DNA from 2 places in the Sinomonas sp. B1-1 genome. Region 1 is predicted to be linked to the other one. Evidence: riboswitches for the same ligand, from Rfam matches in the RefSeq annotation. Region 1 holds a riboswitch; the other holds the start of a gene.

Region 1 (4,403 bases):
CTGCCGCACCGGCATTGGTGTCGCGAACCATTGCGCCCGGGAGTCCCGTCTAATCTGAGCGGTTCAAAATAAGCTAGAATTGCGGCAGCGACGCCGTCCGCACCGCCCCACCGCCCGAGGAGCTCGAAGCACCGCATGTCCGACCTCATCGACACCACCGAGATGTACCTGCGCACCATCCTCGAACTCGAGGAGGAGGGCATCACCCCACTGCGCGCGCGCATCGCCGAGCGGCTCCGCCACTCCGGCCCCACCGTCTCCCAGACCGTGGCACGCATGGAGCGGGACGGCCTCGTGGTCGTCTCAGGGGACCGGCACCTGCAGCTGACCCTCGACGGCCGCAGGCGGGCGGTCGAGGTCATGCGCAAGCACCGCCTCGCGGAGCGCCTCCTCTCCGACGTGATCGGGCTGGACTGGCCCTACGTCCATGACGAGGCGTGCCGCTGGGAGCACGTCATGAGCGAGCGCGTCGAGCGCCGGCTGTACGAGCTGCTCGGACGGCCCACGGAGTCGCCCTACGGGAACCCCATTCCCGGCCTCGAGGCCCTCGGCGGCACCCCCTCCGAGGGGTTCGCCGACGGCGTCGTCACGCTCGTGGAGGCGATGGACACCTATGCCCCGGGTTCCCGGGTCGTGGTGAGCCGGCTCGCCGAGCCGATCCAGGTGGACCCGGAGCTGCTGGCACAGCTCGATGAGGGCGGCATCCGTCCGGGCGCCAAGGTCGCCCTCGAGCGGGTGGGGGACTACATCTCGGTGCGCGTGGCAATGGTCGACGGCGCGCTGGAGCTGCCGGTCGAGGTTGCGGCGCACGTCTTCGTCTCGGTGGCATAGCTGGCCCGCGAGCCGCGTAGTTACCGGGGAGTCGCACAAGGCCTCACACAAGAGGACAAAACCTCTACTCGGTGGAGTAACCCGCCAGACGCCAATTTGGCGTGAGCTTCCTCTCACTAAAGGTCACGAAAGCGTTACATCGGGTTTGAGTTCCTCTATGCTGGAGGACAAGCGCCGGGACTTCGGCGTGATCCCAGCCGCACGCCGAGCTCTGCCAGCGGACCGGGATGCAGCAATCCAAGGCAGAGGCGGGGGAACCACCAGCGGCGGCCGAGGCCGCCTTGGGGTGAAGCCCGCAGCACGCTCGGGACACTGGCACGCAGGATCCATCCGTGGATACCCGTGTGCCCAGACCCGCGCGGCTGGGCCGAGTCCGGACTCTCTGGCTCGAACCCGACAGCTAACTTCGCAGGCGCTTGACGAGAGAGGGAATTCGCTTGAGCCAGCAAGCTGTCCGCGGTCGACGTCGCGCCCAGTCGCCGTCGTTCGCCGATGTCGACCATGCCGCGGGCCTCCGCCCCCGAGACGCCAGCAGGCGCGGCCGCCGCGCCGCCGAGCGCCAGAGCCCCGTCCGCCAGCTCGCCGAGATCGCCTCGGTCGCCGGGGTCGGGCAGAAGGCCGGGGTGGCACTCGCCGCGACGGGCCTTGTCCTGACCGTGACGGTCCCCACCGCCACCGGTGCCATCGAGGCCGGCGCCGCCTCGAAGGCCTCCCAGGTCGTCGACACGGCCGTCCTGCCCGAGGTCACGGCGCCCGAGGACGCGTCCGTCGCCTTCAGCCGGGCCTCCGTGGGCAGTGCACTCAACCCGGACGGCCAGCTCCAGCAGATGCTCACGGCCGAGTCTGCCAAGGGTGTCACGCCGGCCCAGGCCCAGCACTCCCTCGGCGCCCCCCTCGACTCCATGGAGAAGACCTCTCCGTTCGGCTACCGCGTGAGCCCCATCAGCGGGTGGGCCGGCGAGTTCCACCGCGGGCAGGACTTCGCCGCCCAGTGCGGGACCTCCGTCAAGGCGGCCGCCGGCGGAACCGTGACCTTCGCCGGATGGCACCCCTACGGCGGCGGGAACCGGGTCGTGATCGACCACGGCAACGGGCTCGAGACCACCTACAACCACCTCTCCTCGTTCTCGGTCTCGGTGGGCCAGAAGGTGGACCGCGGGGCGCTCATCGCCCTCAGCGGCACGACCGGTGCCTCCACCGGCTGCCACCTCCACTTCGAGGTCATGGTCAACGGCGACGTCGTCGACCCCAACGGCTGGCTCTGAGCCGCGTTAGCGGCCCTCTCCAGCCCTCCAGGGCGCGTGCTTTCGGGCGCGCGCCCTTCGTCGTGTCCTTTTCGTGATCCTCGATAAACACACCGTGATCCGAATGTGACATATGGTCCGGTGTCCTGTAGGGTCGTTCCTGTTCCAGCTCCTACCAAGTTGGAACATTCGGAGAGAATGCCTAGCTCTGCCACTCTCCGAAGCCGTTCGCACACACCGCTTGGCAGAGGCGGGGGAACCACTTCTGGTCCTCCTCAGGGAGGGCCTTGGGGTTAAGCAGCCCGGCGCGAGCCGGGAGGCCGGATACTTCCAATCCGAACCCGACAGCTCACCTCGTAGGCACTGGGAGAGGCTACTTCTGTGTCGTCACGCACCATGACTGCGCGCCATCGCGCCGTACCGGTCCGCACCCGTCCGCTCGAAGCTGTCGCGCAGGCAGTGTCCGACAATGCAGGCACCATCGGCCGCCAGGCGGCCGTCATCGCCGCGGCGTCCGGGCTGATCATCAGCGCCGGGCTCCCCGCGCAGGCTGCAGAAGCCCAGCGCGAGGCTTCCGCCCTCTCCGACGTGGCCAGCACTGCTGTGCCGAGCGTCGTCGCGTCCACCGATGCCCAGGTCTCCTTCGAGCGCCCCGCCGTTGAGTCGGTCGCCGCGCCCGTCGTCGAGCCCGTCAAGACCCAGTCCACCGCTCCGGCCGCGCAGACGCAGACCGCTACCGCGCAGGCCGCGGTCGCGACGAAGTCGTCGCCCGCTGTGGACGCCACCGTGAACGCCGCCGGCTCGAGCCTCGCGGCGATCGCCTACACGGGCATCGGCCACCCCTACGTCTGGGGCGGCACCACTCCTGCTGGCTGGGACTGCTCGGGTTTCACCCAGTGGGTCTACGCCCAGGCAGGCATCAGCATCCCGCGTGTCCAGGCATGGAGCATCATGCGCCAGACCGCCACTCCGGCCCCCGGTGACCTCGTGGTCCAGAACGGCGGCGCCCATGTTGGCATCTACGTCGGCAACGGGATGATGATCAGCGCGCTCAACCCCTCGCAGGGCACGCTGCTCCACGCCGTGGCCGCGACCGGCTCGTCCGTCTTCTACACCCTCAGCTGAGAACCATCCACTTCCGGGCGCGGCGGTGACCCCCGCTGCGGCGCCTTCCGAGGGCCGTCCCCCTGCGGCCTGAGGGACACGAGAGAGAGAACTCACCCGTATGACCACCCGTGCAGGAATCGGGCGCCACCGCGCCGACAACACCTCCTCCCTTGCCATCATCGCCAAGGCTGTCACCGAGAACGCCGGCGGTGTCGGCCGCCAGGCCGCCGTCATCGCGGCTGCCAGCGGCCTCGTCCTGACCAGCGGCGTCGCCGCCAACGCTGCTGAGGTCTCGTCCCAGCGCGAGGCGTCGGCCCCGGTTGCCCTCGAGGTCGAGAGCGCCGTCCAGGCGCCGATCTCGGCCGAGACGACGGCCGCCGTCACCTTCGAGCGTCCCGCCGTCGAGTCCGTTGCCGCCCCGGTCGTCGAGAAGCCGGCCCCGGCCCCCGTCGCCCAGGCCGCCCCGCAGGCCCAGGCTCCGGCTCCCGCCAAGGTGCAGGCCGCCGCCAGCACCGCTGTGCAGGCTCCCGCCCCGGCCCCCGCCGCCGCGAGCGGCCAGGGTGCCGCCATCGCCGCCGCCGCGTACGCCCAGCTGGGTGTCGCCCAGGACTGCACGATGCTCGTGACCAACTCGCTGGCCGCCGTCGGCATCCACTACCACGGCTGGCCGGCCGGCTACCTCTCCCTCGGCCGCACGGTCAGCGCCGCCGAGGCCCAGCCCGGCGACCTCGCCTACTACGCCAACGGCGGCATGGGCCTGGCCCACATCGCCGTGTACGTCGGCAACGGCATGGCCGTCCACGGCGGGTGGAACGGCGGCACCACCGCGCTGTTCAGCGTGAACGTGGGCTCCGGCCCGGTCTTCATCCGCGTCGGCGGCTGATCCACACGACACCGCCCTCCCGGGCACTGCGAACGGCCCCGGGAACGCGCGCCTCAGGCGCCCCATACCGCGAGGAATGGGGCGCCTGAGGGTTTTAATCCGCGCCGGTCAGAACATGACGCGCGCGTGAACTTCGGCCGACGGTTGGGGCGCCGCATCCCGCCTGTTCGTTTAATCACTCAACCGTTCAGTACTCTTGGAGAGTCGATCCAGCCCGGCTACGCACAGGGCAGCCGGCCCTGTGCCCCTGACCGGGTGCGGCCGTGAAGAGGAACGCGCATGCGCACACTCGTTCTGAATGCTGGTTATGAACCGCTCGCGGTGGTCACGTTCCGCCG
Region 2 (4,403 bases), on a different contig from region 1:
TGGAGTGACGCAGGACGACGAGGCGCTTGAGGTGGTGCTTGCTCACGCCACTAGCCTACGGGGCGCGGTGGAGGGGGCCGGCGTCTGCCGGCTGCCCCGTGGCAGCGACTAGATCGAGTACTCGGGCGCGGCCCAGACGATGACCTCGGGGTGCTCGTAGAACCGGTAGCCCTGCCCGCGCACGGTGCGGACAGTGTTCGCCAGACGGCCGAGCTTGGACCGCAGGCGGCGGATGTGCACGTCGATCGTGCGCTCGTTCGGGATCTCCTCGGCGTTCTTCCAGAGGCCCTCGAGCAGCTCGTCACGGCTCACGGTCCGCGTCCCGTTCTCCACGAGGAAGTTCAGGAGCTCGAACTCCTTGAACGTCAGGTTCAGGGTTTCACCGTCGAGGTGGACCTCGCGGCGGGCGAGGTCGATGAGGACGCCGGCCGGGCGGGCGTCCGACTGCGGGGCCGGACGGGGCTCGGGGCGCTGCTGGCGGGCCGCGATGGTCGGGTCGCCGAAGGTGGAGCGCACGACGTCGAGCGAGGAGCCGGGTGCGGAGGCCGGCGCCACCGCGACGGCCGCGTAGCTCTCGACGCCCTCGACGAGGTTCTGCGCGTACGCGCGGATCTCCTGGGCGATGCGCGCGATCGATGTGCCGGCCGCGGCGGCCTGCTGCTCGGACAGGCCCACGTAGAGGACGAAGCCATGCGCGACGTTGTCCGGGGTGACCGCCCGCACCGGCTCAGGCCCCGCGGGGACGACCGGGGTGGGGGCGGTGATCGGGGCGTAGTCCTCGGCCAGGGAGCGGAAGGGCTGGGCTGCCCGCAGCCCCTGCTGGGCTCCGGGGTGAGCCGGGGCATCGGCCTGGCCGGGGAAGCGCGAGCCGAACGGCTGCCGGTGGCCCGGCTGGGACTTCTGGGCGTTGCGGACAGAGATGTGGACGTAGCCGGAAGCAACAGACATGGATCAGACCTCGAGAGAACTAGCCGTGAAGGCTTCGAATGCGGAGCAGATCGCCCGCGTGGGTAGGTGCTGCCCGACGCTGGGCGGAGGAACGACTGGGGCTAAACGCTGGGGTGGTGCAGTCAGCTCGACATTCGACAACAGCGCGGCTCGAGGCTGGCGGGTGAGCCAGCGAGGGCTACTGCGGCTGCAGGTGCTGTTGAGTCTTTGTTCACACTGAGAGTGTGCGGCGTAACAATGCCTACAGGCAAGTAACAATGCCGCTTTCGTCTCACATGTTGAGATCAGCGAGGCCTTTGTGATCAGCATCACGATTCGGCGCAGGCCTGTTATGAATCAAGATTTTCACAGTTTCGGGAGATGGTCGAGTTTTCATCGAAGGATCTTCGGCGAAAGGACTCCTTCCGTTCATCTTCCGTTGAACTAGGCGGAATCTCACAATGTGGACGGCTGTGGACGCGCGCCGGAGACCCGGCCGCGTCAGGTAGACAACCGACCCTTCGGTCAGCTAGTGCGACGCCAAATCTGCCGTTACCCAAATGTGACAATGACGGAAGCTTCCCGTACGGTGTATGGGTGCCCGCAGAACGGCGGGTGCCCACGGGACCCGCTCGCCGAACTCTGCCGGCGGCCCGTTGCGTTCAGTTCAAGGCAGAGACGGAGGACCCACCTGGCGGCCGCGCCCGCTCTCCCGAGCGGAGGTGCGCCCTTGGGGTGAAGCCCATGCCCATCGGCAGGGCCGGATGGCTCGCATCCGAACCCGACAGCTAACTTCGCAGGCGCCAACGAGAGGCCCATCCGCTTTGAGCAAGTCCCCCTTCCGCGCTGCCCCGCGCCCTCATGGCCGCCGCCGCGCCTTCGACCACTCCTCCCCCCTCGCCCGCATTGCCGCGTCCTCGGGCGCCAAGTCCGGCAGCGCGTTCGACAAGCTCGGCCACCGCAGCGCCGTCGTCGCACTGTCCCTCGGCCTGCTCGCGGTCGCCGGAGGCGGCGCGGCAGCCACGGCCAACGTGAACGGCCTGGCCCGCACCTCGTCTGTCGAGGCCAGCATTCCCGAAGCCTCGGGCGATTCGATCGCCCAGTCGATCGCCGCCGGCCCCACCGAGCAGGCGGCCCTCCGCGCTGACGCCGCTGCTTCCAAGACCGCGGCGGAGCAGGCGGCTGCGGACCAGGCAGCTGCCGAGAAGGCCGCCGCGGACCAGGCTGCCGCTGCCAAGGCTGCCGCCGACCAGGCAGCGGCGGACCAGGCGGCGGCCGCAAAGGCCGCCGCCGACAAGGCTGCCGCTGACAAGGCAGCGGCGGACAAGGCAGCCGCCGCGCTCGCCGCCCAGCCCGTCGATGACCCCGCGGGCGCCAAGGCGTACGCCGCGAGCCGCCTCGCCGCCTTCGGCTGGGGCCAGGACCAGATGAGCGCCCTCGAGACCCTCTGGACCAAGGAGTCGGGCTGGAGGACCACCGCGACGAACGCCTCGAGCGGCGCGTACGGCATCGTCCAGTCGCTCCCGGGCTCGAAGATGGCGAGCGTCGGCGCCGACTGGCAGACCAACTACCGCACCCAGATCGACTGGGGCCTGAACTACATCAAGTCCCGGTACGGCTCCCCCGCCAACGCCCTCGCCTTCCACCTCGCCAACAACTGGTACTGATCACCAGCTGGCAGTGACCGGCCGCCCGAACGGCGGCAGCAGGGGGACAGAGCACGACGGCGCCGCCCACCTCAGCGCGAGGTGGGCGGCGCCGTCGTGCTCGGCAGGACGTCGGGGGTCAGCTGCTCGAGCCGGCCGATGCCGAAGTCTCGCTGACGGTGAGCGCCGAGAGTCCATCCTTGAGGGCCGTGATGCTCACGGTCTGGCCGATGGCGAGGCTCGACGACGACCCGGACGATGACCCTGACTGGGACCCCCGCTGGCTGCGGCCCGCCGTCCGGCTCAGGTACTCGGTCTGAGCGGTCAGTGCGTAGGTCTGCTGGAACCCGTCGGTGCTCTTCACGGTCACGGATCCCGACGACACCGCGGTGATGGTGCCGGTCTGCATGACCATCGTCACGTTCTGGCTGTCCCGCAGCACCACGTACTCGCCGTGCAGCACCTGTCCCATGGTGCCGGCGCCCATGCCGGCGGGGCCGAAGCCGTCCGGCGCCACGCCGTCCTGAGCACCGCCGTCCTGGCCGAAGCGGGACTGGCCGCCTGTGCCGGGCTGACCGTTCGCACCCGGCTGGCCCACGCCGCCCTGCGCGGTTCCTGCGCCGCTGGTGGAGCCGGTCGCCGCATACACGGCGGCCCCGGCGCCCGCCGCGAGCACGACGGCGATGCCGGCGGCGGCAGCCCCCTTCTGGGTGCGGGACATCCCGCGCCGGCCCGGCCCCTGGGGAGGAGCGGCGCCCCAGCCGGCGGCGGGCTGGCCCTGCTGCGGGGCCGGGGCACCCCATCCGGCGGCGGGCTGGGCGCCCTGCTGCCACGCGGCGTCGTGCGTCCCTCCCGGCACGCTCGGCTCGACGGAGGGCCGGGCCTGCTGGCCTGGCCGGTTCGGGTTCTGGCCTGGCTGGGCGTGGCCGGGTTCGTGGGGCCTCTGCTGGTCTTCGCCGGACATTGAATCCTCCTGGGGTCGCGGTGTCCTGCTCCCAAGAGTTGGTTCCGTCCCTGTGGCGACGCTGTGCCACCCTGCAGGACTGGCTGTGACCGGGGATAGTCTGGTCACCGCGGGCGTCCACAGCTCGCTCAAAGCTGAGGCTCAGGCTGGGACTAAACCGTCACGGGAGGCTGGAACCATGGCAAGCCCCTTCTCCGTCAACAATCTGCCCGCCCTCACACACCCCGATGGGACCCCGATCCGCGCCCTCGTGGTGGACGACGAGCCGAGCCTCGCGGACCTCATGAGCATGGGGCTGCGCATGGCCGGCTGGAGCGTGCAGATCGCCGGGGACGGGCCCTCGGCTGTCGCCGCCGCGCGGGACTTCCGCCCGGACGTGCTGGTGCTGGACGTCATGATGCCCGGCTTCGACGGCGTCGAGGTGCTCGGCCGGATCCGCCAGTTCATGCCGGAGGTCCCCGCGCTGTTCCTGACCGCGAAGGACGCGGTCGAGGACAGGATCACGGGCCTCGCCGCGGGCGGCGACGACTATGTGACGAAGCCGTTCAGCATGGAGGAGGTCATGCTCCGCCTGCACCGACTCGTGCAGCGCTCGGGCGTGGCCGCGCAGGACGACGCCGAACTCGTGGTCGGAGACCTCGTCCTGAACACGGACACCCGGGAGGTGACCCGCGGCGGCGAGGACATCCAGCTCACCGCCACCCAGTTCGAACTCCTGCGCTACCTGATGGAGAACCCGAAGCGAGTGATCAGCAAGGCCCAGATCCTCGACCGGGTGTGGCAGTACGACTTCGGCGGCCAGGCGAACATCGTCGAGCTGTACATCTCCTACCTGCGCAAGAAGATCGACGTCGACCGGCCCCCGA

Evidence for each region. A riboswitch is a leader RNA that binds a small molecule or an ion and turns the genes downstream of it on or off. The one in region 1 is predicted to bind cyclic di-AMP.
Region 2: it holds a riboswitch for cyclic di-AMP, as region 1 does, so the genes downstream of both, ACQ5BE_RS10950 (hypothetical protein) here and ACQ5BE_RS11650 (C40 family peptidase) in region 1, are expected to answer to the same signal.

What each region holds. Positions count from the first base shown of each region.
Region 1 covers NZ_JBCHVF010000007.1:78,145-82,547, reverse strand. The annotation lists gene ACQ5BE_RS11660 (metal-dependent transcriptional regulator) at 136-831, shown strand; cyclic di-AMP (ydaO/yuaA leader) riboswitch at 1,050-1,262, shown strand; gene ACQ5BE_RS11655 (M23 family metallopeptidase) at 1,269-2,096, shown strand; cyclic di-AMP (ydaO/yuaA leader) riboswitch at 2,288-2,452, shown strand; gene ACQ5BE_RS11650 (C40 family peptidase) at 2,472-3,200, shown strand; gene ACQ5BE_RS11645 (NlpC/P60 family protein) at 3,301-4,065, shown strand; gene ACQ5BE_RS11640 (HNH endonuclease) at 4,345-4,403, shown strand, end outside.
Region 2 covers NZ_JBCHVF010000006.1:100,708-105,110, reverse strand. The annotation lists gene ACQ5BE_RS10960 (SixA phosphatase family protein) at 1-46, opposite strand, end outside; gene ACQ5BE_RS10955 (winged helix-turn-helix domain-containing protein) at 109-948, opposite strand; cyclic di-AMP (ydaO/yuaA leader) riboswitch at 1,551-1,745, shown strand; gene ACQ5BE_RS10950 (hypothetical protein) at 1,752-2,594, shown strand; gene ACQ5BE_RS10945 (hypothetical protein) at 2,713-3,537, opposite strand; gene ACQ5BE_RS10940 (response regulator transcription factor) at 3,716-4,403, shown strand, end outside.